2 linked regions of the Xanthobacter dioxanivorans genome follow. The main gene of each other region encodes a partner of the protein of the gene in region 2 in a complex. Links are inferred from orthologs where the notes say so. Each region holds a gene or a part of one and is shown on either strand. Other genes may lie near its edges.

Region 1 (14,969 bases), 180 kb from region 2 along the record:
TCTGGCTCGTCTATGCGACCGTGCCGCCGCTGATAAAGTTCTTCATCGTGGACGCGGTGTGGACCGGCACCAGCCGCGACGCCTGCCTCGCCGAAAAGCTCGGCCGGCCGGTGGGGGCCTGCTGGCCCTTCGTCTGGGCCAAGCTGGACCAGCTCATCTACGGCTTCTATCCCGCCGCGGAGCGCTGGCGGGTGAACGTGGTCTACTGGCTCGGCGCCCTCCTGCTGCTGCCGCTGCTGATCCAGAAGCTGCCCTACAAGCGGCTCAACGCCATCGCCTTCTTCGGCGTGTTTCCGGTGGCGGCGTTCGTGCTGCTCACCGGCGGCGACCTCGATCTCCAGCGCTTCCTGCTCGGCAATCTCGGTTTCGGCGCCCTGTTTCCGGCGCCCGCCGCCAAGAGCGGCCTGAGCATCGCATTCTGGCTCGACTTCGTCGCCTCCACCGTGCTTGTCACCGCCATCGCCTATGGCATCTCCCGCTTCCTCTCCGGGGCGGAAGGCGCGCGCTCGGCGGCGAAGACAACGCTCACGGTCTTCGCCGTGCTCGCCGTGGTGCTGTTCGTGGTGGACGTGCCCCTCGGCCTGCCGCAGGTGGAAACCCGCCTGTGGGGCGGGCTGCTCGTCACCCTGGTGATCGCGGTCACCGGCATCACCGTATCGCTGCCCTTCGGCATCCTGCTGGCGCTCGGGCGGCGCTCCAGCCTGCCGCTGGTGAAGGCCGCCTCGATCATCTTCATCGAGTTCTGGCGCGGCGTGCCGCTCATCACCGTGCTGTTCTTCGCCACCTACATGCTGCCCTTGTTCCTGCCCGGCCGCTTCACCATCGACGGGCTGCTGCGGGCGTTGGTGGGCGTCGCCCTGTTCGCCTCGGCCTACATGGCGGAGGTGGTGCGCGGCGGCCTCCAGGCCATCCCGAAGGGCCAGTACGAGGGCGCCATGGCGGTGGGCCTTCGGCCCTCCCTCATGATGCGGCTGGTGGTGCTGCCGCAGGCGCTGAAGCTGGTGATCCCCGGCATCGTCAACAACTTCATCGGCCTGTTCAAGGACACGACACTGGTGCTGATCGTGTCGATCTTCGACCTTCTCGGCGCCATGCGCGCGGCCTTCACCGATCCCAACTGGGCCTCGCCAACCACCCTGTTCACCGGCTTCGGCTTCGCCGGCATCGTCTATTTCGTCTTCTGCTTCGGCATGTCCCGCTATTCCATGGCGTTGGAGAAGCGCCTCGACCGGGCACAGCGGCACTAGAGCGCGATCCGGCCCGAGGGAAACGGGTTCTGTTTCCCTCGGGCCGGTGAATTGCCCTCTCGTTTTTTGAAAGAGGCGGATTCACCGATCGGATCCGGCTCTGACGCGTTTTCGCCGGATCCGGCGGGGTTGGCCAACCTCACCGGCAAATCCGTCTCTGAAACTCAAAGGCGGCGCCCGTTTTTCCCGTCCCATGGCGGCCATGGGACCGGATCGGGCTCCAGGAAGGGGCGCGACGTGAGTACTGATCCCGTTATTGCCGAGGTGGAAGCCGACGCCCCCAAGGTCGCCGTCGAGATGATCGGCGTGAACAAGTGGTACGGCGACTTCCACGTGCTGCGCGACGTCCACCTCACGGTGGGGCGTGGCGAGCGCGTGGTCATCTGCGGGCCTTCGGGCTCGGGCAAGTCCACCCTCATCCGCTGCATCAACCGGCTGGAGGAGCACCAGAAGGGCCGCATCATCGTCGACGGCATCGAGCTCACCGACGACCTGAAGCGCATCGACGAGGTCCGCCGCGAGGTGGGCATGTGCTTCCAGCACTTCAACCTGTTCCCGCACCTCACCATCCTCGAGAACTGCACGCTCGCCCCCATGTGGGTGCGCAAGATGCCGAAGAAGGAGGCCGAGGACCTGGCGATGCACTTCCTGGAGAAGGTGAAGATCCCGCACCAGGCCGCCAAATATCCCGGCCAGCTCTCCGGCGGTCAGCAGCAGCGCGTGGCCATCGCGCGGGCGCTGTGCATGCGCCCGCGCATCATGCTGTTCGACGAACCCACCTCGGCGCTGGATCCGGAAATGGTGAAGGAGGTGCTCGACACCATGGTGAGCCTCGCCCAGGACGGCATGACCATGCTGTGTGTGACCCACGAGATGGGCTTCGCCCGGCAGGTGGCGAACCGGGTGATCTTCATGGATGCGGGCCAGATCATCGAGATGAACGAGCCCAACGCCTTCTTCTCCAACCCGCAGCACGAGCGCACCCGGCTGTTCCTCAGCCAGATCCTGCACTGAGGCCCCGGCCGGGACTGGCGGCTCGGCCTGCCACGGCATCGGCCTGGTATCGCTTCGGCGTCACCTCTCACCCTCCGGCCGGATCGGAGGGGGCCGTGGGGGGCGGCGCCGAAAGGGTGGAGGAAACCCATCCGTCGTCAGCGGCGTTCCTATCGGTCAGCGCAAGCCCACCGGATAAGGAGATCGCCATGCAGGATCCCAACGAGGCGCGCCAGGAGCGCGAGTTCCGCAGTCCCGACGGCCGGACCAGCCAGGGTGCGCCGGTAACGGCATCCTCCAAGGCGCGCCAGGGCGTCACCTCCGGCCGCGTGCTGGTCATCCTCGCCGTGGGTGTTCTGCTCGTCATCGTCGGATTTGCGGCGAGCTATGTGGGCGCGGTCTGAGCGAGGGCGCGCCGCCGCGCCGCAGGCTCACACGGGAATGTTGTCGATGAGACGGGTGTCGCCGAGCCAGGCGGCGGCGAGCAGGCGGACGGGCTCGCCGCGATCCTTCAGGGGTGCCAGCGTGTCGGCGTTGCGGGCGGCCACATAGTCCACCTTCAGGCCGAGCGCCTCGATCATTCCGCGCGCCGTGGCCACCGCCGCATCGGCCGGTGCGCCGGAACGGATCGCGTCGGCGGCGCGGGCGAGGGCGGTGTAGATGACCGGCGCGATCCGGCGCTGCTCCTCGTCGAGATAGGCGTTGCGCGACGACAGGGCCAGCCCGTCCTCCTCGCGGATGGTGGGCAGGCCGACCACCTCCACCCCGAGGTCGAGATCGCGCGACAGGCGGGTCACCACCTTGAGCTGCTGGTAGTCCTTCTCGCCGAACACCGCGAAGTGCGGGGCGCACTGGATGAAGAGCTTGCCCACCACGGTGGCGACCCCGCCGAAGAAATGCGGCCGGAAATCGCTTTCGAGCCCCGCCGAGGGGCCACCCACCTCGATGCGCGCGGCGAAGCCTGCGGGATACATCTCGGTGGCCGTCGGGGCGTAGACCAGATCCACGCCCACATCTGCGAGCTTGAACAGGTCTTCCTCCAGCGTGCGGGGATAGCGTGAGAAATCCTCGTGCGGCGCGAACTGGGTGGGATTGACGAAGATGGAGACCACCGTGCGCTGGGCGATCTCCCGCGCCTTCTCCGCCAGCGCCACATGCCCGGCATGAAGGGCCCCCATGGTGGGAACGAGCGCGACCTGCGCCCCCTCCGCCTTGAAGCCGCCCACCGCCGCCCGCAGATCACGGATGCGGCCCACCACCTTCGGCAACGTCGCCATCGTCCCAGCCCTCGCCGTGGCGGCCCGCGCTCGGTGCCGCCGCGGAGAGGAGATAGGGCGTCGTCCCGTCGTCATCAACCGTCTTCGCGCGCGCCGCATCGCAAGGCCCCGCCGTCGGCCGCCCCTTGGTTCCGCGTCGGCGTCGGCCTATGTGTGGAAAAAGAGGTCGAGATGGGCAAGCGGGACGGGACATCCGGCACAGGCGTGCCGCTGAAGCAGGATCAGGGCGCGCAGGTGTCGCGCGCCGACGAGGTGGAGCGCTTCCTCGCCGCCGCCCGTGCCATGCCGCCGGCGCGACCGGCCGACGGGCGCGGGCGCCTCGCCTTCGCGCTGGATGCCACCGGGTCGCGGCAGCCCACCTGGACGCTCGCCTGCGACATCCAGGCGGACATGTTCGCGGCCGCATCCGCCCATGGCGGGCTGGACATGCAGATCGTCTATTATCGCGGCGGCAGCGAATGCCGGGCCTCGCCCTTCGTGCGCGACGCTGCGACCCTCGGCGGCCTGATGCGCCGCATCTCCTGCCTGCCCGGCCTCACCCAGATCCACCGGGTGCTCGGCCATCTGGCGCGGGAGGCGGAGCGTTCGGGCCTCAAGGCGGCGGTGTTCGTCGGCGACGCGCTGGAGGAGGACGTGGCCACGCTCGATGCCGCGGCCGGCCAGCTGGCCCTGCGCGGCGTGCGCCTGTTCATGTTCCAGGAAGGCGATGACACCCGTGTCGAGGAGGTGTTCCGCCGGCTTGCGGCGGTCACCGGCGGCGCCTATTGCCACTTCGACGCCCGGGCGGCGGCGGAGCTGCGCCAGCTGCTCGCCGCCGTCGCCGCTTATGCGGCGGGCGGGCGTCCCGCCCTGTCCGCGCGCAATGATGCGGGCGCGCGGCATCTGCTTGCGGCATTGGGCACCGGTGGCGCCGGCCGCTGAGCCGGGCGCGGATCGGTGCCTGCCGTTGCCCGCCCGATCTCAAGGGCCGATAAGCTCGGCTCATTGGGTCCTGCCTGAGCCGCGCGGCGCCGGAGCAAAATCCACCCGGCGCCGGTCGAAGACCGGCGCCGATGGCATGAGAAGGAGTTTTGCGTGATCAGCCTGATCGCCGGGGCGTTGTTGCTGGCCATCGGCCTCTACGGCCTGAAGGTATGGACCAAGAGCGATCCCAAGGTGCTCGCCGCCATCCTCATGCGCTCGCTGGCCTATGCCGCCATGCTGGGTGCGGTGGGCGCGCTGGCCATGGGCCGCTTCACCGCGGCCGTGCCACTCGCGGTGGTGGGCATCGCCCTGCTCGGCCGGCTCGACCCGAACGGGGTGGGGGGCCTTCTCGGAAGCCTGTTCCGCAAGCGGCGGGCCGGCCGCACGTCGCGGGTGCGCACGGCGGTCCTGGAAATGCAGCTCGATCATGCCACGGGGGCGATGAGTGGCCAGATCGTGGCCGGGCCTTATGCGGGACGCGGGCTGGATACGGTGGATGTGCCGGAGCTGCTCGCCCTGCGCGCCATGTGCGACGCGCAGTCCCTTGCTTTACTCGAAGCTTATCTCGACCGCCGGGCGCCCGCCTGGCGTGAACACGCGCAGGGCGACGCGGGTGGCGGGAACATGGGCCGCGCGGCCGCGGACAGCGGCACGATGACCGAAGAGGAAGCCTATCAGGTCCTTGGCCTTCAGCCGGGAGCGGACGCTGCCAGCGTCCGCGCGACTCACCGGGACCTGATGAAGAAGTTCCACCCCGATCATGGCGGATCCAGCTATCTGGCGGCGAAGATCAATCGAGCCAAGGACGTGATCTTGAGCAAACATGCCTGATTCTCGCGCGCGACTTCAATTCCTAATAGTCATGCAGTCGAAGTCGTTACGCTTGAGTAAACGGCAGGCCTCGCGGGCCGACTTCTCGCTGAGGCCGGCGAAGCGGGCGCGGTAGAGGTCGGAGCCGGACTTCGCCACCTTCTCCGTGAAGCCGTCGGCGCCGCCGAGGATGGACTTGGCCCGGGCCTTGGCGGCATCCAGCTTGGCCCGAGCCTCGCGCTCGCCGCCGAAGGCGCCGATCTGGATCTGCCAACCGGAATGCGTGACCGCGGCGGTCCGTGCCGGAGCCGGGGCGGCCGGGGCCGACGACACCGCCATCGGGGCGAGGGAGGCGGTGCGCACGGGCTTTGCCGCCGCCGAGCTTCCGGACGTCGACTGTGCGGCGCGCAGGGTCCGGGCGTAGGGGTCGTCCGGCTCCATGGCGGCGATGCGCGCGGCGCGCAGCGCCTGTTCGGAGGCATCGGGCGCGGCGCGCGGCGCCGGCGGGGCATAGCGGGTCTGGTCCTTGGACGCGGGCGCGACGGCCGGTGCCGCATCCGCGGTCTTCGGATGGGTGTTGCGGGAGCGACCCTCGGCGGCCGCCTGCGCGGCGGCGGCGGCGGGCGAGAGCGCGGCACCCGACGGGCCGAGATAGCCGAGCACGCCCTTCGGCGTTCCGGGGTTCGCGGGGGCCATGGCGACGGCCGGCGCGGGCGTGGGGGCAGGGGCAGGAGCAGGAGCCGCCGCGGCGGAGGCGGAGGCGGTCGTGCGGGAGATGGAGACGGTCTTCACCGTGACCGGGCGGATCGGCTCCGACGAGCCGGGCTGCACCTTGCCGCCGGCGCCGCCGAGCGAAGCAGTGGTCACCGGCTCCGGGGCGAGCTCCGCCACCTGCGGCTTGGGCAGGGGCGCCACGGCGTGTGGCATCTCCTCGGTGCGGGCGACGGCCACCGGCTTCGGCGCCGGGAAGATGGAGGCGGTGCTCACCGGGATCGCGGCCTCCGCCACCTCGGTGACTCTCGGCGCGGTGCGCATGCCGGCATAGGCGACGGACAGGTTCTGGCTGATCAGGCTGGTCATGCGTGCGTCACGCGAGCCGGCGCTGGACCCGCCCAGCACCACGCCCACAAGGAAGCGGCCGTCGCGCTTGACCGAGGTGACGAGGTTGAAGCCGGAGGCCTGGGTGTAGCCGGTCTTGATGCCGTCCACGCCCTCGATCCGCCCGAGCAGGCGGTTGTGATTGCCAATGGCCTGACCGCGGTAATAAAAGGTGCGGGTCGAGAAGTACTTGTATTGCTTGGGGAAACGGTCCTGGATGGCGCGGCCGAGAATGGAGAGGTCGCGCGCCGTGGTCACCTGGTTCGGGTTCGGCAGGCCGGAGGCGTTGCGGAACACGGTGCGGCTCATGCCGAGGGCGCGGGCCTTGCGCGTCATCATGTCGGCGAAGTCGGATTCCGAACCGCCGAGATTCTCCGCGATGACCACCGCCACGTCATTGGCCGAGCGGGTGACCAGCGCCTTGATGGCGTCCTCCACCTCGATGGTGGACCCCGGCCGCACGCCGAGCTTGGATGGCTGCTGCGAGGCCGCCTTGGCCGAGACGTCGAGGGGGCTGTCGAGCTTGAGAGCGCCGGCCTCCAACTGCTCGAACAGCAGATAGAGGGTCATGATCTTGGTGACTGAGGCAGGATGTCGCAAGGCGTCCGCATTGTCCTCGTAGAGCACCTTGCCGGTATTCGCGTCCACGATGATGGCGGAAGAACCGTAATGCCAGCGGCCGGCGTCCTCGCGGGCGGCCGCGGATGCGCTCGACGTGGGCTTCGCCTTCGAGCGGTCCCGGGAGCGCTCCACGTAGGTCTTCTTGCGCGGCTTCGCTTCGGCCAGGGTCGCGGTCAGGGAAAAGGCCGCGAGCACCGCGAAAGCAAGGGCTTTCGCAGCGAAAGGAAGGCCGGCGGACGATGTACGCATCTACGTGTGCCCCGTATCGTCGGTCGCAGAATTCGAACCATTTCCCGCGCCCGTTTGGTCGACGAGCCTTGACCGAGGCTTTTGCGTCGCACCGAGAGCTTGAGGAAGCGACCAGGCTCTGACCGTAGAAACGCGGAGTTACCAAGGCGTAAACCGGGCGTCACTGCCATATTGTGCGGTGCACAAAATCGCTTGACTTCTATGGTGCAGTGCATAATATCCACAACTGAGCGGAGCGATAATCCGCTCGACGCGAGGCCGGAGCGTCAGGCCGGCAAGCAAAGGGGACACCCATGGTTCAGAGCCCGGAAGAGCTGCAGAAGCTCAGCAAGGACAACATCGAAGCCGCTGTGAAGAGCTTCGGCACGCTCTCCAAGAGCGCCCAGGCGATCGCGGTTGAGATCGCGGATTACACCAAGACCTCCTTCGAGCAGGGCACCGCTGCCCTCGAGAAGCTGCTCGGCGCCAAGACCCTCGAGCAGGCCATCGAGATCCAGCAGACCTATCTGAAGTCGGCTTATGAGGGCGCCGTGGCCCAGGCCACCAAGATCGGCGAACTCTACACCGAGCTGGCGAAAGAGGCTTACAAGCCCTTCGAGAGCAGCTTCGGCGCGTACAAGCCCTTCGAGACGCCTTTCAAGGTCACTCAGTGACCCGGAACGGTCGGGGCTGTCTTTCGTAGCGTCTCCCCCGACCGGTCACATTCGCAGAAGGCGCAGTCTCGCGTTACGCAGCGCCGGCGATCCAGGGTCCGATCCATTCGGGCCCTTTATTTTTTCGAGCTCCGCTTTTTTGCAGGCTCCGCATCCGTGCCGACGAGCATCGTCCCGACCGCACCCTGAAGCTTGCCTGCCATGGCGACGCCGCGCGAGGGCGCGTCTTCGGCGCGGGCCGGATGGATGCGCGGGGAATGGACGCGCCCATGCGGAGCGGCTTTCGCGCCGGCCGGCACTGGCGCAAAAGCGTCACGTTTCCTATATTCCAGCCCATTGGACCTGCGCCTCGCTCCAAGCGTCAGCTGGAGGCGCGGGACAGCGCGCGACGGACATCATGCATACTTCCCTTTTGATTTCTTCGCGCCAGTCGATGCGCCCCGCCAAGATGGCCGGGCCGGACAAGCCAAGGCGCGGCGACGGCCCCGGCACCGCCGTCATCACCCGCACCAAGCCGCAGACCAAGCGGCCGAGCCTTTATCGCGTGCTGCTGCTGAACGACGACTACACGCCCATGGAATTCGTGGTGCATGTGCTGGAGCGGTTCTTCAACAAGAACCGCGAGGAGGCCAACCGCATCATGCTCCATGTGCACCATCATGGCGTCGGCGAGTGCGGCGTCTTCACCTACGAGGTCGCGGAGACCAAGGTGACCCAGGTGATGGACTTCGCCCGCAAGCATCAGCACCCCCTCCAGTGCGTGATGGAAAAAAAGTAGTCGGCTCGAAGCGTGCCTGAACCCGGTGCAAGCCGAGGCTGGGCGCGGCGTAGCAGCAAGGCGGCAAGGGGCAGCGGGAAGGGGCGGGGAGGCGTTTCCGGCAAATGAGGGACTTGCGCACTGCGGCATCCGGTACGAAGTTTGTGTGAATGGTGCACACGCTCCTTAAAGCCGCGGGGGTCATCCAGGCCGGGAGCGATGCGCGAAAGAGGTGTCGATGCCTACATTCTCTCGCAGCCTCGAACAGTCGCTCCATCGCGCTCTGGCCCTCGCCAACGAACGCCACCACGAATACGCGACCCTCGAGCATCTGCTTCTCTCCCTGGTCGATGACCAGGACGCTGCGGCCGTGATGCGGGCCTGCAACGTGGACATGGAGAAGCTTCGTCGCAATCTCATCGAATACGTGGACACGGAACTGGAGAATCTCGTCCAGTCCGGCTCCGACGATTCCAAGCCCACCGCGGGTTTCCAGCGCGTCATCCAGCGCGCGGTGATCCATGTGCAGTCGTCCGGCCGCGAGGAGGTGACCGGGGCCAACGTGCTGGTCGCCATCTTCGCCGAGCGCGAGAGCCACGCCGCCTATTTCCTGCAGGAGCAGGACATGACGCGGTACGATGCGGTCAACTACATCTCCCACGGCATCGCCAAGCGCTCCGGCATGTCGGAGAGCCGCCCCGTGCGCGGCGCCGACGAGGAGACGGAAACCAAGGCCGGCGACGACACCAAGAAGAAGGCCGATGCCCTCGATGCCTATTGCGTGAACCTCAACAAGAAGGCGCACGAGGGCAAGATCGATCCCCTCATCGGCCGCGACAAGGAGATCGAGCGCACCATCCAGGTGCTCTGCCGCCGGCAGAAGAACAACCCGCTGTTCGTGGGCGACCCCGGCGTGGGCAAGACCGCCATCGCCGAGGGCCTCGCCAAGCGGATCAATGACGGCGACGTACCGGAGGTGCTCGCCACCGCCACCGTCTTCTCCCTCGACATGGGCGCGCTGCTCGCCGGCACGCGCTATCGCGGTGATTTCGAGGAGCGCCTCAAGCAGGTGGTGAAGGAGATCGAGGCCTATCCGAACGCGATCATGTTCATCGACGAGATCCACACCGTCATCGGCGCGGGTGCAACCTCGGGCGGGGCCATGGACGCGTCCAACCTGCTGAAGCCGGCGCTCGCCTCCGGCTCCCTGCGGTGCATGGGCTCCACCACCTACAAGGAATACCGTCAGTATTTCGAGAAGGACCGGGCGCTGGTCCGCCGCTTCCAGAAGATCGACGTGGCCGAGCCCTCCGTGGCCGATGCCATCGAGATCCTGAAGGGCCTGAAGCCCTGCTTCGAGGACTACCACAAGCTGCGCTACACCAACGAGGCCATCAAGGCCGCGGTGGAGCTCTCGGCCCGCTACATCCATGACCGCAAGCTGCCGGACAAGGCGATCGACGTGATCGACGAGTCCGGCGCGGCGCAGATGCTGCTGCCGGAGGCCAAGCGCAAGAAGACCATCGGCCTGAAGGAGATCGAGGCGACCATCGCCACCATGGCGCGGATCCCGCCCAAGACCGTCTCCAAGGACGATGCAGAGGTCCTCGGCAACCTGCAGACCACCCTCAAGCGCGTGGTCTACGGGCAGGACAAGGCCATCGATGCGCTCGCCGCCTCCATCAAGCTCGCCCGCGCGGGCCTCAGGGAGCCGGAGAAGCCCATCGGCAGCTACCTGTTCTCCGGCCCCACCGGCGTCGGCAAGACCGAGGTGGCCAAGCAGCTGGCCTCCGTTCTCGGCGTGCAGCTCCTGCGCTTCGACATGTCGGAGTACATGGAGCGCCACACCGTGAGCCGCCTGATCGGCGCGCCTCCCGGCTATGTGGGCTTCGACCAGGGCGGCCTGCTCACCGACGGCGTCGACCAGAACCCGCATTGCGTGCTGCTGCTGGACGAGATCGAGAAGGCCCATCCGGACCTCTTCAACATCCTGCTGCAGGTGATGGACCACGGGAAGCTGACCGACCACAACGGCAAGCAGATCGACTTCCGCAACGTGATTCTCATCATGACCACGAACGCAGGCGCGGCGGACCTGTCGAAGCCGGCCTACGGCTTCACCCGCAGCAAGCGCGAGGGCGACGATTCGGAGGCCATCAACCGCACCTTCGCGCCGGAGTTCCGCAACCGGCTCGACGCGGTGATCGCGTTCGGCCACCTCAGCACGGACATCATCACCCAGGTGGTGGAGAAGTTCGTGCTCCAGCTGGAAGCCCAGCTGGCGGATCGCAATGTCACCATCGAGCTCTCCGACGAGGCGGGCACCTGGCTGGTGGATCGCGGCTACGACGAGCAGATGGGCGCGCGGCCCATGGCCCGCGTGATCCAGGAGTTCATCAAGACCCCGCTCGCCGACCTGGTGCTGTTCGGCGCGCTCAAGAACGGCGGGCATGTCCGCGTGGTGGTGGAGGGCGAAGGCAAGGAGTCGAAGCTCGGCTTCGAGTTCCCCGAAGGCCCCGTCACCCCCAAGCCGGACAAGATCGTCGCGGCTCCGGCCAAGCGGCGCAAGCCGGCCAGCAAGGCGAAGTCCGCCAAGCCGGGCCGGCCGTCGCCGAAGGGCGGCCCCAAGCCGGGTGGCTCGGGCCGCTCCGGCAGCCCGGTGCCGAAGCTGCCACTGGTGAAGGCCTGACACCTTCGCCGTCCACAATCGGGCAAGAGGCGGCTTCGGCCGCCTCTTTTCGTTTGCACCCGAGGGAGCGCGGGCAAGGTCGCTTCAGTCGTCGACCGGCTCCGGCGCATTTTCAACAGGCGCGCGCCGGGCCGAGCGAAGGCGGGATGACGCCCCGCGGTCGAACCGTCAGCGTGCCGTGAACCTCACGGTGCGTGCCGCGAGCGTATCGTCATCGGCGGTCCGTCCCCGGCTCGGGCTCGTCCACGCTCATCCCTGCCCGCCCCGCAGCCGGTAGAGCACCTGCCGGCGCAGGGGGTGGCCCTCGGGGATGGAGGGCAGGTCGAAATCGCCACCGTCCACCTGCGTCATGCCGAGCCGCTCCATCACCGCCCGCGAGCGGCGGTTGGCGGGGACGGTGATGGCGACGATTTCCTCCAGCCCCAGCGGCCCGAAGCCGTAGCCAAGGCAGGCGCGCGCCGCCTCGGTGGCATAGCCATGGCCCCAGAAGGCGGGGTCGAAGCGCCAGCCGATCTCCACGGCCGGCGTGAAGTGCTCCTCATAAGGCACGTGAACCAGCCCGGCATAGCCGGCGAAGTCGGTGACGCCCGGCACCTCCACGACCCACAGCCCGAAGCCGTTCCGGGTGAAATGCGCCTCTGCCCGGTCCGCCACCGCGTCGCTCGCGGCGCGGTCGGGCACTGGCATGAGGAATTCCATGGTGGCGGGGTTGGACTGCATGCGCCACAGCCAGTCACGGTCGGAGGAACGCCAGGGGCGCAGCCGCAGGCGTTGGGTGGCGAAGGCGGGCAGGGACGCCATCACGCGCCGACGATGCGCCCGCGCAGGCGCTCCGCCACCCCAAAGCCCGGAAGATCCCGGCCCTTCAGCGCCCGGACGGAGCGGATGCCGAGGGCAGAGGTGAGGAAGATCTCGCTCGCCGTCACCAGCTCCGCGAGGGTGATCGGCCGCTCGATGGCGCCCTCGGCCAGCACTGCGGCCCGCATCACCCCCGGCAGCACGCCTTCCGACAAGGGCGGCGTCACCAGCTCCCCGCCGAGCACCGCGAACAGGTTGGCGATGGAGGTCTCGGCCACCCGGTCCCGCGTGTTGAGGAGAACCGCGTCGTCGGCGCCCCACCCGGCGGCCTCCTGCCGGGCGAGGATGTTGTCGAGATAGTTCAGGGATTTGACCCGCGACAGGGGCGAGCGCTCGTTGCGCCGCGTGCCCTCGGCGATCACGAGGCGCGCCGGTGGCGAAGGCGGCGGCAGGGGAGCGGCGGTGATGACGACGGTGGGCACCGGAGCCGCCGGGGGCAGCACCCCGCGTGGGCCCATGCCGCGCGTAATGGTGAGGCGCAGCACGCCATCGGAGAGGGCGTTCGCCTCCGCCGTGGCCGAGAGAGCCGCGCCGAGGCCGGCGGCGGGCAGGGCAAGGCCCAGCACCCGCGCGCCGGCGGCGAGGCGCGCGAGATGTGCCTCGCGTCGCAGGATCGCGCCGGCCTTCACCCGCAGGGTCTCGAACAGGCCGTCGCCCAGGGTGAAGCCGCGGTCGAGGGGCGAGACGCACGCCTGCGCCTCCTCCACCAGCGCGCCGGAGAGCCAGAGTTTCATCGCATGTCCCCGGACAGCGCGCGCAGCAAGGGCGAGAGCTTCACGAGGCTCTCCTCATATTCGGCGGCGGGATCGGAATCCGCGACGATGCCGCCCCCCGCCTGGGCGAGCAGGGTATCGCCCTTGCGGGTGATGGTGCGGATGACGATGGAGGAATCCATGGCGCCGTCAAAGCCGATCCAGGCCACCGAGCCGCAATAGACCCCGCGCGGCGTGGGTTCCAGCTCGTGGATGATCTCCATGGCGCGGATCTTCGGCGCGCCGGTGATGGAGCCGCCGGGAAAGCAGGCCTTCAGCAGGTCCACCGGGCCGAGACCGGCCTTCAGCCGGCTCTCCACCACCGAGACGAGGTGATGAACGCTGGCGAAGGTCTCCAGGCCGCACAGCACCGGCACCTTCACGCTGCCCACCTGCGATACGCGGGAGAGGTCGTTGCGCAGCAGGTCCACGATCATCAGGTTCTCGGCCCGGTCCTTCGGCGAGGCCAGAAGCTCCGCCGCCAGGGCCGCATCCTCGGCCGGGTCCGCCCCGCGCGGGCGGGTGCCCTTGATGGGCCGCGTCTCCACCCGGCCGTCGGGCGCGAGCGAGAGGAAGCGCTCGGGCGAGGCGCTGAGCACGCTCATGTCGGCCCCGCAGCGCAGGAAGGCGGCGAAGGGCGACGGGCTCAGCGCGCGCAGGCGGGCGTAAAGGGCGAGGTCCGGCAGGCCGTCCGGCACCGGTGCCCGCATCTGCTGGGTGAGGTTGGCCTGGAAGATGTCGCCGGCGTGGATGTACTCGATCACCCGGGCGATGGAGGCCTCCACCTTTGCGCGCGGCTGATCGGGCTTGAAGTGGCCGCGCCGGGTGAAGTCGGCGGGCGGTGCCGCGGCCGGCGCGCCGGCGAGGCGCTCGATCATCTCGTCCGCTCGCCGCCGGGCGCGGGCCTCCCCGGCGCTGCCCGTCTTCGGCAGGCCGCTGGAGAGGAGATAGGCGCGCTGGGCCTGCCGGTCGAAGGCCAGGATCGTGTCATAGAGGCCGAGCACCATCTCCGGCAGGGCCGGTGACGCCGGGCGGGGCGGGGGCAACCGCTCCAGGTGCCGGCCGAGCTCGTAGCCGAGGAAGCCGACGGCCCCGGTGCGGAACGGCACCGGGGAGGGCACCGGCGCGAGCGGGCAGGCGGCGAGCACCTGGGCGAGGACGTCGAACGGCGTTCCCGCGACCCGCGCGCCGTCCACCGTGACGCCGGCCGCATCCGAGGCGATCACCTGGAACGGGTCGGCCGCGATGTAGGACCAGCGCGCCCGCGGGTCGCCCGGGGCGGCGCTGTCGAGGAAGGCGCAATGGGGCGCACCGGCGAAGGCGTGGAAGGCGGCGAACGGGTCGCGGTACGGGATTTCAACGATGAGCACGGCAGGCGACCGATTCGAGACGCTGGGCCCAAGATGGCGTTCCGGGACGACGGGGGCAATCGGGGGGGCAATCGGGCGGGCGCGGATCTTCCATTGCCGCCGTGGGCGTCACGCGTGGGGCCGCGCATGCCCTTTTGCCGACCTCTGCGCTGAGCGCGGTTCCGTGGCCGGGCGGCTTGGTGCTATGGCAGGGACGGATCGCCGTCTGCGACCGCTCGCCACAGCCCCTCCCCAGCCACGAGTGCCGTGTGTCCAGCCCAGCTCACTCCTCTCCGCACCGGGAGCACCACGCGCCGGCCGCCTGGTTCCTGCGCGGCGCCGGGCACGCGCTCTCCGTGCCGGCCCTGGTTCTGTTCGCCAGCTATCTCGGCTTCGGCGCGGTGCTGCAGAGCGTCGGCTTTCCGCTGTTCGCCGGGCTCGCCTCCACCTTTCTCATATGGGCCCTGCCGGCGCAGCTCATCCTGATCGGCGGCCTGGTGTCCGGCACGGCGCTGCCGGCCCTCGCGCTCGCCGTGGCGCTGTCCTCCATGCGCCTCCTGCCCATGGTGGTGTCCATCGCGCCCCATATGCGCGGCACCCGCCGCAGCCTGCCGGCCGAGCTGATCTGTGCCCATTATGTCGCCATGACGGTC
Region 2 (15,021 bases):
AGCTCCGGATTTGCCACCACGGGCAGGGTGCGGCTGGCGTCCGCGGCGTCCTCCACGAGGGAGATGGTATCGCCCACATGGTCCGAATGGCCGTGGGTGAGAAGGATATGCGTCACCCCGCGGGAGGCGTCCTCGACGGTGGAGTGAAAGGACGGGTTGCCGGTGAAGAAGGGGTCGATGAGCACGACCTTGTCCGCGAAATCGAGCCGGAACGCGGCGTGGCCGAACCAGGTGATCTTCATGGGATGTGCGCCTTTGGAATACGCGCCCTTCGGCGCTGTGAGCATGCGGGGCGCGGAGTATCCCGAAAGGTCCGGATGGGCGCAACGGCGGGTGGGCTGAACGATCACTCCCCACTGTCGCTGCCACCTGCGCCTTCACCGCCGCCGAATGAGCGGCTAGGCTGAAGGTCTTTTCCGGGCGGACGCTGCCATGAAGATCGCCTCGCCAAAGATCGCCCTGCCATTGTCGGCCGCGCTTGCGGCAATGCTTCTCGCCATCCCGGCGGGCGCCCAGGCACCGATGGTCCGCGTCCAGCCGTTTCAGAAGCCGGCCGTCGTGTTGACCCCGGATGAGATTGCAGCGTTCCGCACGCGCATTTTCAATTGCTGGGCGCGGCCCTACGCTCCCACCGGCGAAGCGCTGTCTGCGGTGGTGCTCATCAGGTTCAAGCCTGACGGCGGCCTCGACGGCGCCCCCAAGGTCACCGAGGTTTCGGCCAAGGACCCCACTGTCGCAAAGATGTTTGCCGACAGCGCCGTCAGGGCCGTGTCGAGATGCGCGCCCTTCTCGCAGCTGCCGGCGGAAAAGTACTCCGCCTGGCGGGAGATCGAGTTCCGGTTCGTGTCCGACCCTCCCCCGCGCTGAACGCCTGCGCTCACCCCTGCGGCGCGGCGCGGGCGATGGCGAGGAAATCGGCCGCCTTCAGGCTCGCCCCGCCCACCAGCGCCCCGTCCACGTCCGGGGTGGCCAGGAGGGTGGCGGCATTGTCCGGCTTCACCGACCCGCCGTAGAGGATGCGTATTCCGTCGGCCTCGCCGCCGAAGCGCTCGGCGAGTACGTGGCGGATGGTGCCGTGGATCTGCGCCACGTCGTCGGTGGTGGGGGTGCGGCCGGTGCCGATGGCCCAGATGGGCTCGTAGGCGATGACCAGGTTTGCCGCGCTCGCCCCGTCCGGCACCGATTGGCGCACCTGCCGCGTCACGATGGCCGCGGCCTCGTCGGCCTCGCGTTCGGCCAACGTCTCGCCGACGCAGACGATGGGGAGCAGGCCGGTCCGCCAGGCGGCCTTCACCTTGGCCTTCACGATGGCGTCGCCCTCCTGATGGTCGGCGCGGCGTTCGGAATGGCCGAGAATCACCGCCACGGCGCCGGCGTCCTTCAGCATCTCGGCGGAGACGTCGCCGGTGTGGGCCCCGCTCTCGGCCGGATGGCAGTCCTGCGCGCCGATCATGAGCCGGGTGCCGGCCACGTCCGCCGCGAAGGCGGCGAGGAGGGTGACGGGCGGACAGACGAGGAGTTCCACCGCCAGGGCCTCGGCACCGGCGGCCATGCCACGCAGCTCGGCCTTCGACTGGCGCAGGCCGTTCATCTTCCAGTTGCCCGCGATCAGCGTGCGGCGCGCGTTCGGCATGGATCCCCTCCGTATTGCGTCGGCCTTTCGTCGGGTCACCTACCAGAGCCCGGAGCCGGCCGAAAGGGGTGCGAACCTGCGCCGTTGCGGGGTCCCCGCCCCCTCCCTATGATGCGCCGCTTCCGCGCCGGCCCCCGGTGCTCTTCAAACGAATGAACGATGGTCCTTCAGACACTCCGCAAGGGCGCCTCCGGCTGGATCGCCAAGATTTTCCTCGTCGTGCTCACCCTCTCCTTCGTGGTGTGGGGCATCGCCGACGTGTTTCGTGGCTTCGGAACCACCACGGTGGCGAGCGTCGGCTCGACCGACATTTCCGCCGATGCGTTCCGCCGGCAGTATCTGGACCAGCTCCAGCAGCTGAGCCGGCGCGCCGGGCGGGCGGTCACGCCCGAGCAGGCCCGCGCCTTCGGCCTCGACCGGCAGATCCTCAACCAGATGATCGCCGACGCCACGCTGGACGAGAAGGCGGCCCGCCTCGGCCTCGCCGTTTCGGACGCGCAGGTGGCCCGGGAGATCGCCGACAACCCGGCGTTCCGTCCGCCCGGTGCTACGGCGTTCGACCCGGCCTATTTCCAGCAGCTGCTGCGGTCCAACTCCATCACCGAGCAGCGCTTCGTGGATTCGGAGAAGAAGCGCGCCGTGCGCGACCAGGTGCTCCAGTCCTTCGGGGCGGGCGTCGCCGTGCCCCAGGTGCTGCTCGATGCGGTGAACCGCTATGAGGGCGAGACCCGCGCCGCGTCCTATATCCTGGTGACGGCGGCCGTCGCCGGCCCCCTGCCCGCCCCCACCGAGGAACAACTGCGGGCCTATTTCGATGCCCACAAGATTACCTTCCGCGCGCCGGAGTTCCGCAAGATCGCGGTGCTGGCGCTGACCCCGGCGGCGCTGGCCGCCGGCGAGGCGGTGAGCGATGCGGACGCGCGGTCCTTCTACGATCGCAACCACGCCCGCTTCGGCACCCCCGAGCAGCGGGTGGTGAAGCAGATCGTCTTCACCGACGCGGCCGAGGCGAAGGCCGCATTCGAGAAGATCAAGGCCGGCACCCCCTTCGAGGAGGTGGCGACCGCGCGCGGCCTCTCCGCCAAGGACACCGATCTCGGGCTCGTCACCAAGGCCGGCATCCTCGACCCGAAGATCGCGGATGCCGCCTTCGCCCTCGCCGAGGGCGCCGTAAGTGAGCCCGTCGAGGGACGATTCGGCACCGCCCTCGTGGAGGTGACGAAGATTGTTCCCGGCATGCAGCAGCCCTTCGAGGCAGTGAAGCCGATGATCGTGGCCGACCTCCAGCTCGACAAGGCGCGCCGCGCCCTGCTCGACAAGCACGACGCGGTGGAGGACGAGCGTGCATCCGGCGCCACCCTCGCCGAGACGGCGCAGAAGCTCGGCCTCACGCTCCAGGTGTTCGACGCGGTGGACCGCTCCGGCCGCGATCCGGAGGGCAACATGGTGGCCGTGCCCGGCGGCGCCGACGTGATCGGCGGCGCCTTCGCCACTCAGCCGGGGGTGGAGACGGACACCGTCCAGCTGCCGCAAAACGGCGGCTTCGTCTGGTACGAAACCGCCGGCATCACGCCCGCCCGCGAGCGGACCTTCGAGGAGGCGAAGGCCGCCGTCACCGTCCGCTGGACCGAGGCGGAGACCGAGAAGGCGATCGAGGCCAAGGCCAAGGAACTGTTCGACAAGGCGCAGGCCGGAACGCCCCTCGCCGAGGTGGCGGGGGCCGCGGACCGGCCTATCCAGGTGGCCGAGCCGCTGCGGCGCGGCCGGGCGGAAGGACCCTTCTCCACGGAGAGCGTCGCGGCGGTGTTCGACGTGAAGGAAGGCGGCTTCGGCATCACCGCCGCAGCGAGCGAGCCTGACAAGGTGGTGTTCCAGGTGACCAAGGTCACCGTGCCCGAGAGCGCCCCCGAGGCCACCCAGGTGGCGGCCGAGCTGTCGCGCCAGCTGGAGAACGACCTGCTGATGCAATATCTGGACGCGATCCAGAAGGAGATCGGCGTGAAGGTGAACGACCGCGTCTACGCCCAGGCCGTGGGCGCGGGCACGGCGAACTAGGCGGGCGGCCCGTGAACGCTCCCGCCGACTTCGACCTCTTCACCGCGCGCTATCTCAGGGGCGAGGCGCAGGTGGTGGCGACCACCCTCGTCGCCGACCTGGAGACCCCCGTCTCGGCCTTCCTCAAGCTGGCCGGCGAGGAGCCCAACGCCTTCCTCCTGGAATCGGTGGAAGGCGGGCAGACGCGGGGGCGCTATTCCATGATCGGGCTCGCGCCCGATCTCATCTTCCGCGCCAGCGGCGACACGGCGGAGATCAACCGCAGCCCGGCGACCGACAAGACCGCCTTCGCCCCCTGCCCCGAGCCGCCGCTCGTGGCGCTGCGCGCGCTCCTGGCCGAATCCGCCATCGACCTGCCGGAGGGTGCCCCGCCCATGGCGGCCGGCGTGTTCGGCTATCTTGGCTACGACATGGTGCGGCAGATGGAGCAGCTCGCTCCCGCCAAGCCGGACCCCATCGGCGTGCCCGAGGCGCTGCTCATCCGCCCCACGCTGATGGTGGTGTTCGACGCGGTGAAGGACGAGCTCACCGCCGTCACCCCCGTGCGGCCCAAGGCCGGCGTCCCTCCCCGCGCCGCCTACGAGGCGGCGCTGGAACGGCTCGACAAGGTGGTGGCGGGCCTTGAACGGGCCATCGCCCATCCGGCGCCCGAGCCCTTCCACGGCGAGGTTTCCCCGATCTCCAACACCGGCGCGGCCGAGTTCTGCGCCATGGTGGAGACCGCGAAGGACTATATCCGCGCCGGCGACATCTTCCAGGTGGTGCTGTCCCAGCGCTTCGAGAGCCCCTTCACCCTCCCGCCGTTCGCCCTCTACCGGGCGCTCAGGCGGGTGAATCCGGCGCCGTTCCTCGTCTATCTCAACTTCGACGGCTTCTCGGTGGTGTGCTCCTCCCCCGAGATCCTGGTGCGGTTGCGCGGCGGCAAGGTCACCGTCCGGCCCATCGCCGGCACCCGCCGCCGCGGCGCCACCCATGCGGAGGACGACGCGCTGGCAACCGAGCTCCTGGCCGACCCCAAGGAGCGTGCCGAGCACCTGATGCTGCTGGACCTCGGCCGCAACGATGCCGGCCGCGTCTCGCAGATGGGCACGGTGAAGGTGACGGACAGCTTCTTCATCGAGCGCTACAGCCAGGTGATGCACATCGTCTCCAACGTGGAGGGACAGATCGACGCCCGCTTCGACGCCATCGACGCGCTGGCGGCCGGCTTTCCCGCCGGCACCGTCTCCGGCGCGCCGAAGGTGCGGGCGATGCAGATCATCGACGAGCTGGAGAAGGACAAGCGCGGCATCTATGCCGGTGCCATCGGCTATTTCGGCGCCAACGGCGAGATGGACACCTGCATCGTCCTGCGCACCGCCATCGTGAAGGATGGTCGCATGTATGTGCAGGCTGGCGCCGGCATCGTCTACGACTCGGTGCCCGAGAGCGAGCAGCAGGAATGCGTGAACAAGGCCAAGGCCCTGTTCCGTGCCGGGGAAGAGGCGGTGCGCTTCGCCGCCCGCGCCGGCAAGGGGCAGTGAGGGGATGGGCATGCCCTTGCGCCTCGTATCCGCACTGCGGGACCTGGTGCGGGACGGCACGCTCGCTGCCGGCGTTCTGGCCTTTGCGCTGCCATGGCCGATGTTCCACTGGATGGTCGGGCAGCTTCACCGGCCGCCGAAAGCGACGGCGGGGTTGATGCTGAGTGCCTGCATGACCATTCTGGTCGTGCCCCTGTGGCGCCGGGTCGCGCTGCGGCGCGGAAATTTTTATGCCGGCGGCGGATGCCTCGCGGCAGTGACCGCGTGGGGCGGGACTGTCGTTCTCATCTGGGTGTCGGTCATTGTCGTCGCGCTCGCATCGTCGAACGGCGTGCTGGCCAGCTTCACCACCGGTGAGCGTCTTTCCCATGGACTGGGCACGGGCATGTTCATTTCAGCCTTTGTCGCCGTCGCCACGTTCCCGACCATGCTTGCGCTGGCCGGTCTCGCCCTCATCATCGGGTGGCGCGGTAGCGGGGAATTTGAAACAAGGGCGTAGGCAGGCTAGGCCTACTCCTCACCGCCCGTTTTTCCGGCATTCACCTCGCCCGTTGGACACGCCATGACCACCGTCACGCTGATCGATAATTACGACAGCTTCACCTACAACCTCGTGCACTATCTGGGCGAGCTCGGCGCCACCGTCACCGTCCACCGCAACGACAAGGTGACGATCGAGCAGGTGCTGGCCGAGAAGCCCGACGCCATCGTGCTGTCCCCCGGTCCCTGCACCCCCAACGAGGCTGGCATCTGCTGCGAGCTGATCGCCAAGGCGGGGGACAAGGTGCCCATCTTCGGCGTCTGCCTCGGCCACCAGGCCATCGGCCAGGTGTTCGGCGGCGACGTGGTGCGCGCCCCCACCCCCATGCACGGCAAGATGAGCGAGATCCTGCACGAGGGTAAAAGCGTGTTCCGGGGCATCAACCACCCCTTCCAGGCGACGCGCTACCACTCCCTCATCGTTGAGCGGGATACGCTGCCGGAGACGCTGGAGGTGACGGCGCACACGGCGGACGGGCTCATCATGGGCCTCGCCCACAAGAGCCTGCCCATCCATGGCGTGCAGTTCCACCCGGAGAGCATCGCCTCGGAGAATGGCCACGCGCTGCTGCGCAACTTCCTGGAGATCGCCGCCGCCTTCAACGCCGGGAAGGCCAAGGGCTGAGCGCGGGAGAGGACACCACATGGACCAGTTCAAACCCCTGCTCGGCAAGGTGGCCACCGGCGCGAGCCTTTCCCGCGACGAGGCTGCCTACGTGTTCGACGCGATGATGTCGGGCGAGGCGACGCCGTCGCAGATGGGCGCGCTGCTCATGGGCCTGCGCGTGCGCGGCGAGACGGTGGAGGAGATCGCCGGCGCCGTCTCCGTCATGCGCGCCAAGATGCTGCCCGTGGAGGCACCCGACGGGGCGGTGGACGTGGTGGGCACGGGCGGCGACGCCTCCGGCTCCTACAACATCTCCACCTGCGCCGCCTTCATCGTGGCGGGAGCCGGGGTGCCGGTGGCCAAGCACGGCAACCGGGCGCTGTCGTCCAAATCGGGGGCGGCGGACGTGCTGGCGGCGCTGGGCGTGCGCATCGACCTCGATCCGGCGGGAATCTCGCGCTGCATCGGGGAGGCCGGCATCGGCTTCATGTTCGCCCCGTCCCACCACCCGGCCATGAAGCATGTGGGCCCGACCCGGGTGGAAATGGGCACGCGCACCATCTTCAACCTTCTGGGACCGCTCTCGAATCCCGCCGGCGTCAGGCGGCAGATGGTGGGCGTGTTCGCCAAGTCCTGGATCGTGCCGCTGGCCGAGGTGCTCAAGGCGCTGGGGTCGCAGAAGGCGTTCGTGGTGCACGGCTCGGACGGGCTGGACGAAATCACCATCTCCGGCGGAACGGACATCGCCGCGCTGGATGGCGGCCACATCCACACCTTCACGGTGATGCCGGAGGACGTCGGGCTGAAGCGCCATCCCGCGGAGGCGCTGAAGGGCGGCGATGCCGTGCATAACGCCGCGGCGCTGCGCGCGGTGCTGGACGGCGCGGAAGGGGCCTATCGGGACGTGTCGCTTTTCAACGCCGCGGCCGCCCTCGTGGTGGCGGGCCGGGCCAAGGACCTGACGGAGGGCGTGGCCCTGGCCCGCACCAGCCTCGACACCGGTTCCGCCCGCGCCCGGCTCGAACATCTCGTGGCCGTATCCGAAAAAATGGCGCCGGAGGCTGCGCAATGACCGACATTCTGAAAAAGATCGAAGCCTACAAGCGCGAGGAGATCGCGGCGGCCAAGCGCGCGCATCCGCTGGCGGAGATCGAAGCCGCCGCCCGCGCCGCCCCGCGCGTGCGGCCGTTCGCCGGCGCCATCGCGCAGAGTCTCGCGGAGGGACGCACCGCGCTCATCGCCGAGATCAAGAAGGCCAGCCCCTCCAAGGGCCTGATCCGGGCCGACTTCGATCCCCCGGCGCTGGCCCGCGCCTACCAGCGCGGCGGCGCCACCTGCCTGTCCGTGCTCACCGACACGCCCTCCTTCCAGGGCGCGCCGGAATTCCTCGGCTCGGCGCGGGCCGCGGTGAGCCTGCCGGTGCTGCGCAAGGACTTCATGTACGACACCTACCAGGTGGCGGAAGCCCGCGCCTGGGGAGCGGACTGCATCCTCATCATCATGGCCGGGGTCGACGATGCCCTCGCCCTCGAGCTCGCCGCCGCAGCCACCGCCTACGGCATGGATGCCATCGTCGAGGTGCATGATGACGCGGAACTCGACCGGGCGCTGGCCCTGCCGTGCCGGCTCATCGGCATCAACAACCGCAACCTGCGCACCTTCGAGACCACGCTGGAGACCTCCGAGCGCCTCGCCCCGCGGGTGCCGGCGGATCGCATCGCCATCGGCGAGAGCGGCATCTTCACGCCGCAGGACGTGGCGCGGCTGGCGCAGGTGGGCATCGGCACCATCCTGGTGGGCGAGAGTCTCATGCGGCAGGAAAATGTCGCATCAGCCACCTGCCAGCTCCTTAAGGGCTAAGGTTGCCCTAAACGTAAAGTTCCGCCTTAATGCGCGCGACGGCCAAAGAAGCCGCACGCATGGAGGAACCTTATGAACACGCGTCTCTTCGCCGCCTTCGCCCTTTGCATGCTTATGACGGCACCGGCGCTCGCCGCCGATCCCACCGGGCTGTGGCAGACCCCGAGCCGCAGCGGGCAGGTGGAAATCTCCCGATGCGGCGCCAATCTCTGCGGCCGCCTCGTCTCCTCCGAAGGGCTCAAGGCCGATCCCGCCCTCAAGGACGTGAACAATTCCAACGCGTCCCTGCGCAGCCGGCCGCTGAAGGGCGTCACCATCCTGTCGGGCTTTTCGGGCGGGCCGAAGGAATGGACGGGCGGCAGCATCTACAATGCCGAGGACGGCAAGACCTATTCCGGCTCCATCACGCTCGACGGCGACGACACGCTGAAGCTGCGCGGCTGCATCGTCGCCCCGCTCTGCAAGACCCAGAGCTGGACGCGCCTGCGCTGAGGCCGGGTCCACCCCGCCATCATCCCCCGGCACGTCCGGGGGAGCCTGCCGAGGTGGACAGGGCCGGCTGCGACCGCCATCTTCGCCGGAAGCGAAGATCGATTCCGGGACGCACAGCACGCCCATGGCCAGCCTGACCCATCTCGACGACCAGGGCGCCGCCCGCATGGTGGACGTGTCCGACAAGGTCGCGACCACCCGCGAGGCCCTCGCCGAGGGGCGCGTGGTGATGGCGCCGGCGACCCTCGAGCTCATTCTTTCCGGCAACGCCAAGAAGGGCGATGTGCTCGGCGCCGCGCGTCTCGCCGGCATCATGGCGGCCAAGCGCACCCACGAGCTCATTCCGTTGTGCCACCCGCTCATGCTCACCAAGGTCGAGGTGGAGGTGTCCCCCGATCCCGCCTTGCCGGGCCTCCAGGTGACGGCGCGGGTGAAGACCACCGGGCAGACGGGCGTGGAGATGGAGGCGCTCACGGCGGTTTCGGTCGCCTGCCTCACCATCTATGACATGGCCAAGGCGGCCGACCGTGGCATGCGGATGGAAGGCATAAGGCTTCTGGAGAAATCCGGCGGCCGCAGCGGTCATTTCCGCGCCGACCCGCCGACCGGCTGATACGACGGGCCCATGGTGAAACCAAGCGCGAGAGCAGGAGGCGCGTGATGGCGCTGATGAGCGTCGAGGAGGCCATCGGCCTCGTCACGGCCGAGGTGTCCGCCCTCGGCACCGAGGATGTGCCCGTGGCTGCGGCCGCCGGGCGCGTGCTGGCCCGCGACCTCCTGGCTCGCCGCACCCAGCCCCCCGCCGATATGTCGGCCATGGACGGGTATGCGGTGCGCGGAGCCGACATCGCCGAAACGCCGGCCCGCCTTGCCGTCATCGGCGAATCTGCGGCCGGTCGGCCATTCGCCGGGCCGGTGGGTCTGGGCGAGGCGGTGCGCATCTTTACCGGCGCGGTGGTGCCGGAGGGCGCCGATACGGTGGTGATCCAGGAGAACACCGCGCGTGACGGCGCCATCGTCACCACCACCGCGCCCACCGCCACTTTGCGCAACGTGCGCCTGAAGGGCTGCGACTTCACGGCCGGAACGCCCGGCCTTGTGGCCGGGCGGCGCCTCACCGGGCGCGACATCATGCTCGCCGCCGCCATGGACCACCCCACGCTCCCCGTCGCCCGTCGCCCGCGCGTGGCCCTGATGCAGACGGGGGACGAACTGGTGCTGCCGGGCCAAGGCACCGGCAAGGACAGCGAGATCGTCGTCTCCAACGCCTTCGGCCTCGCCGCCCTCGCCCGTCGTGCCGGCGCCGAGGTGACCGACCTCGGCCTCATCGGCGACGACCTTGCGGCTATTCGCGCCCGGGTGGCGCATGCGCTCTCCGGCGCGTTCGACCTGGTGGTGTCTTCCGGCGGCGCGTCGGTGGGCGATCACGATCTCATGGGGCCGGCGCTGCGGGCGGAGGGCGTCGACCTTTCGGTGCACAAGATCGCGCTCAGGCCGGGCAAGCCGCTGATGTTCGGTAGCCGCGGCGGCGTGCGCGTGCTTGGCCTGCCGGGCAATCCGGTGTCCTCGCACGTCTGCGCCATGGTGTTCCTTGTGCCCCTGGTGCGCGCGCTGCAGGGCGATGCCGCGCCCGGCCCTCTCGCCGCCCCGGCGCGCCTCGCCGTGGACGTTCCGGCCAACGACGCCCGCCGCGACTTCATGCGGGCGCGGCTGGAGCGCCATGCCGACGGATCGGCGCGCGTGACCCCTTTCGCCTCGCAGGACAGCGCCATGCTCAGCGTGCTTGCGGCGGCCGACTGCCTGCTGATCCGCCCGCCTTTCGCCCCCGCCGGCAAGGCCGGAGATCCCTGCGAGATCATTCCGTTCGACGATTGATCCCGCCTTAACCGTGCGTTCACTACTTGCGGAACACAAAAGGAACAGATAAGAACTGTTCATGATTTGTTTCGCGGCGCGCAGGGCTGGGGCGCCGGAGTGAACCGGAGCGCACGCGGCGCCGCTAGGGGGCAAGAGAATGCTGACGCGCAAGCAATATGACCTGCTTCGCTTCATCCACGAGCGGTTGAAGGAAACCGGCGTGCCCCCCTCCTTCGACGAGATGAAGGAGGCGCTGGACCTGAGGTCGAAGTCGGGCATTCACCGTCTCATCACGGCGTTGGAAGAGCGCGGCTTCATCCGGCGCCTGCCCAACCGCGCCCGGGCGCTGGAAGTGGTGCGCCTGCCGGACAGCGTGGCTCCGGGCCTCGCTGCGGCCCACAGCGGCGGGCGCGGCTTTTCCCCATCTGTCATTGAGGGCAGCCTCGGCAAGGTGCGCCCCGCCTCCGGCGACGACGAAACGGCGCCCACGGTATCGGTGCCGGTCATGGGCCGTATCGCCGCCGGCACGCCCATCTCCGCCATTCAGACCCGCAGCCACACCCTCAACATTCCCCCCGAGATGCTGGGCAGCGGCGAGCACTTCGCCCTGGAAGTGCGCGGCGACAGCATGATCGAGGCCGGCATCCTCGACGGCGACACGGTCCTCATCCGCAAGTGCGAGACCGCGGAAACTGGCGACATCATCGTGGCGCTGGTGGACGATGAGGAAGCCACCCTCAAGCGCCTGCGCAAGAAGGGGGCCTCCATCGCGCTGGAAGCCGCCAACCCGGCCTACGAGACCCGTATCTTCGGTCCCGACCGCGTGCGCATCCAGGGCCGCCTCATCGGCCTGATGCGGCGCTACTGACGCTCCGGCGCCTTTGCGTTCTTCTCCCCCGCGGAGAGGAATGGGGTGAGGGGCGGCGACGGTCGCCATGCTCAACGGGGCCGGTTCCTTCGGGAATGCAGCTCCTCACCCCGACCCTTCTCTTCAACAGTCAGCGTCCGGGCCTCGCCCTGCGCGGCGGCGCACATCCCTGCGTGGGCGCAGGCGCGTCATTCCGTCACGAAATGCCCTCCTTGGTCGTGGGGGCGAACGTGAGGTGCGGAAATGAGGAGGTCGCCGAAAGGCCGCGGACGCTCACGGGGATGCCGCGTCGGCTTCGGCATCCTCGGCAGTGCCGACGCTCACCTCGGCCGGCGCCGGCGGCAGGCGTGGCATCCAGGGGCGCTGGACATGGGGGCGGCGCGTCGGCTCCTCACGCCAGATGCCGTCCTTCAGGAAGTAGGCGAGCGTGCCGGTGCGGGCCAGCGTGGCTGGCGTGATCACCTTGGCGGGGCAATCGGCAGGGGGGCGTCGCGGGTGACGACGATGCGCGATTCAAGGCAGTCCGCCTCCAGGCTTTCCGCCCGGCGCGAGACGGCGATGGTGCCGCCGTCCGGCAGCGGCGCCGTGCAGCCGAAGGCGTCGCAGGAGAAGGCGGAGGCGAGGGTCTTGTCCGCCGCTGTCCGCCTGTCGCCCTCACGCGTCATCCATTGCTCCACGATGAGCTTCTGGCCGCGCGCGCCGATCACCGAAAGGCGACCGTCGGCGCCGCGCACGGCCACCGCCTGCGCATCCGGGGCGATGAGCATGTCCGGTCGTGGCGGCGGCCCCGCCAGTGCGAGGGCAAGGCCGAGGGGGACGATGGCCACCGCCGTCAGGACCCCACGCAGCAGGCAGAGGGCGAGCAAAGCGAGGCTGAGCAGGCAGAGCGTCGCCGGGCCCACCGCATCGAGGCGCACGTCCGCGCCCGGCAAGGCGGCGATGCGGTCGGACACCGCGACCATGATCTCGATGCCCCACCCCATCACCGGCCAGGCGAGATGGTCCCATCCGAAGGGCATCAACAGCACGCCGAGGAGGCCGAACGGCATCACCAGGAACGACACCGCCGGCATGGCCGCCAGATTGGCGAGGAGGCCATAGGGGGCCACCCGCTGGAAATGGAAGACCCCGTAGGGCGCCGTGGCGAGGCCCGCGACCAGGGAGGTGAGCGCGGTTCCGCCCACCAGCACCACGATCCATACCAGCACCTGTCCGGCCCAGCCGTCCGGCCGCGGCACGGCGCGCAGGGGCCGCAGGCGCTCATAGGCGGCCACCAGCGCCAAGGTGGCGGCGAACGACATCTGGGTGCCGGGATCGAGCACCGCCTCGGGGGTGAGGGCCAGCACCACCACCGCCGCCACCCCCACCGTGCGCAACGTGAGTGCGGGTCGCCCGGCCAGCACGCCGGACAGCACCAGCGCGGTCATCACGAAGGAACGCTGCGCCGGCACGTCGTTCCCCGAAAGCACGAGATAGGCGGCACTGCCCGCCAGGGCCACCACGGCGGCGAGGGACTTGATGGGAAAGCCCAGCGCCAGCGCCGGCACCATGGCGAGCGCGGCGCGCACGAGCGCAAACAGCGTGCCGGCCACCAGGGCCATGTGCAGGCCGGAGATGGACAGGATGTGGGTGAGGCCCGACACCCGCATGCTCTCCTCCACGGACGGCGGGATGGCGGAGCGATCACCCGCCACAAGCGCCACGGCGATCTCCGCCGGGGTCCCGGAAAGGGAAGCGCGGATGTGCCGGGCGAGGCCGTCGCGCGCCGCGTCCACGCCCATGGCGACGCGCACGGAAAGGGGGGGATCCGCCGCCGGCGCCGGTTTCGGCCGGCCGAGGCCGTAGCCGACCCCGCCGATGCCCCGGAACCACGGCGCCCGGCCGAAATCGTGCGCGCCCGGCATGGCCGCGCCGAGGGGCGGCAGGAGTTGCGCCAGCTGCGTCACATGGGTGCCCACCGCCGGAGCATAGCCTCGCCGCAAGGACAGGCGCACCAATTCGGGGACCGGATCGAGTCCGCGCACCGGCCCGGGGTCCAGCCGCAGCAGGATGCGGTCGCCGGTGGTGCGGTGCTCCACCCGCTCCACGAAACCGGAAAGTCGCACCGGCCCCTTGGGCGGGATTTCCACCGTGGCGTGGCCCATCAGGGCCGTGCGCAGGGCCCCCGTGGCGAAGCCTGCCGTTACCACGGCGGCGCCGACCAGCGCCGCGAACGCCACGGGCCGCGCGCGCGCCAGCACGGCGGACACCGCGAGCACCAGGGCGAGCCCGAGGGCCACGGCGAGCGAGGGTTCCTGGGCCGCGCCGAAATAGGCAAGGATGCCCAGTGCATAGGCGACGGGGAGCCAGAGGATCAGCCGGCCCGAGTTTGCCTCGGCGGCGAGGTCGCGGACGCCCCGCGCCTGCAGAGCATCGAGCAGAGGAAGCAAGCCCAGCGGCGTTGCACGGCGCGTGGCCGGGCCGGCGGCGGCCCCGCCGAGAATGGCGGAGCGGGCGCCGGCGCGCCTTGCTCCCCTTCCGCCAGTCCCGCCCTGCGTGCCGGTCATCCGCGCCCTTTCGGCCGCCCGTGTTTCTTGTGTCCCGCGCCTATGCTACACGGGCGCCTCTCGCGCGCCATGTGGCGGTGCCGACGGTGCCGCCGGACGCCGCTGCCCGCCCGCCCGTCCGCTGCCTGCGGATCGAGCCTCGCCGAGTCCCGCAAGTCCGAGTTCGCCCCATGTCCGAGTTGCCGATGTCGCAGATCGTCACCCGCTTCGCCCCGTCCCCCACCGGCTTCCTGCACATCGGCGGGGCGCGGACGGCCTTGTTCAACTGGCTTTTTGCCCGGCACACGGGCGGAAAGATGCTGTTGCGCATCGAGGATACCGACCGCCAGCGCTCGACGAAGGAGGCCATCGCCGCCATCATCGACGGGCTCAGCTGGATGGGCATCACCTGGGACGGCGACCCGATCTACCAGTTCGCGCGGGCGGACCGGCACCGCGCCGCGGTGGAGGAGATGCTGGCGAAGGGCAACGCCTATCCCTGCTACGCGACCCCGCAGGAGCTGGAGGAGATGCGCGAGCTCGCCCGCAAGGAGGGGCGCCCGCCCCGCTACGACGGCCGCTGGCGCGACCGCGACCCCTCCGAGGCGCCGAAGGACCGCCTGCCCGCCATCCGCCTGAGGGCACCGCAGGCGGGCGAGACCGTCATCGAGGACATGGTGCAGGGCACCGTCACCTTCCCCAATAAGGATCTCGACGATCTGGTGCTGCTGCGCTCGGACGGCACGCCCACCTACATGCTCGCCGTGGTGGTGGATGATCATGACATGGGTGTCACCCATGTCATCCGCGGCGACGATCACCTCACCAACGCCGCCCGGCAGACCCAGATCTACCGTGCCCTGGGCTGGGAGGTGCCGCACATGGCCCACATCCCCCTCATCCACGGGCCGGACGGCGCCAAGCTGTCCAAGCGGCACGGTGCGCTCGGCGTGGATGCCTATCGCGACATGGGCTACCTGCCGGCGGCGCTGCGCAATTACCTCGTCCGCCTCGGCTGGAGCCACGGCGATCAGGAACTCTTCTCCACCGAGGAGATGGTC

The links.
Region 1: the proteins of EZH22_RS20785 (region 2) and pabB are in contact, whole or in part, in a solved structure (PDB 8RP0), measured with the Escherichia coli proteins. The link is inferred for Xanthobacter dioxanivorans from one-to-one orthologs.

Annotation. Positions count from the first base shown.
Region 1 is NZ_CP063362.1:4,264,948-4,279,916, forward strand. The notes cover bases 12,142-14,968. They hold pabB (aminodeoxychorismate synthase component I), read right to left. Parts: upstream 14,338-14,968; coding sequence 12,946-14,337; downstream 12,142-12,945. Other genes in these bases: EZH22_RS19915 (GNAT family N-acetyltransferase), read right to left, coding at 12,142-12,158; EZH22_RS19920 (aminotransferase class IV), read right to left, coding at 12,158-12,949; EZH22_RS19930 (AzlC family ABC transporter permease), read left to right, coding at 14,586-14,968. Also shown: EZH22_RS19865 (amino acid ABC transporter permease), read left to right, coding at 1-1,247; EZH22_RS19870 (amino acid ABC transporter ATP-binding protein), read left to right, coding at 1,545-2,261; EZH22_RS19875 (hypothetical protein), read left to right, coding at 2,450-2,644; panC (pantoate--beta-alanine ligase), read right to left, coding at 2,672-3,517; EZH22_RS19885 (vWA domain-containing protein), read left to right, coding at 3,689-4,438; EZH22_RS19890 (J domain-containing protein), read left to right, coding at 4,595-5,311; EZH22_RS19895 (D-alanyl-D-alanine carboxypeptidase family protein), read right to left, coding at 5,327-7,258; EZH22_RS19900 (phasin family protein), read left to right, coding at 7,552-7,911; ATP-dependent Clp protease adapter ClpS, read left to right, coding at 8,345-8,689; ATP-dependent Clp protease ATP-binding subunit ClpA, read left to right, coding at 8,907-11,357; more of EZH22_RS19915, read right to left, coding at 11,607-12,141; more of EZH22_RS19930, read left to right, coding at 14,969-14,969. UniProt on the Escherichia coli protein: Part of a heterodimeric complex that catalyzes the two-step biosynthesis of 4-amino-4-deoxychorismate (ADC), a precursor of p-aminobenzoate (PABA) and tetrahydrofolate.
Region 2 is NZ_CP063362.1:4,452,685-4,467,705, forward strand. The notes cover bases 4,696-7,574. They hold EZH22_RS20785 (anthranilate synthase component II), read left to right. Parts: upstream 4,696-5,773; coding sequence 5,774-6,376; downstream 6,377-7,574. Other genes in these bases: trpE (anthranilate synthase component I), read left to right, coding at 4,696-5,211; EZH22_RS20780 (hypothetical protein), read left to right, coding at 5,222-5,710; trpD (anthranilate phosphoribosyltransferase), read left to right, coding at 6,396-7,430; trpC (indole-3-glycerol phosphate synthase TrpC), read left to right, coding at 7,427-7,574. Outside these bases: EZH22_RS20755 (metal-dependent hydrolase), read right to left, coding at 1-242; EZH22_RS20760 (energy transducer TonB), read left to right, coding at 433-867; tpiA (triose-phosphate isomerase), read right to left, coding at 878-1,633; EZH22_RS20770 (peptidylprolyl isomerase), read left to right, coding at 1,793-3,688; more of trpE, read left to right, coding at 3,700-4,695; more of trpC, read left to right, coding at 7,575-8,218; EZH22_RS20800 (DUF2147 domain-containing protein), read left to right, coding at 8,291-8,710; cyclic pyranopterin monophosphate synthase MoaC, read left to right, coding at 8,835-9,323; EZH22_RS20810 (molybdopterin molybdotransferase MoeA), read left to right, coding at 9,371-10,585; transcriptional repressor LexA, read left to right, coding at 10,725-11,435; EZH22_RS20820 (hypothetical protein), read right to left, coding at 11,709-11,897; EZH22_RS20825 (ComEC/Rec2 family competence protein), read right to left, coding at 11,894-13,981; gltX (glutamate--tRNA ligase), read left to right, coding at 14,167-15,021. UniProt on the Escherichia coli protein: Part of a heterodimeric complex that catalyzes the two-step biosynthesis of 4-amino-4-deoxychorismate (ADC), a precursor of p-aminobenzoate (PABA) and tetrahydrofolate.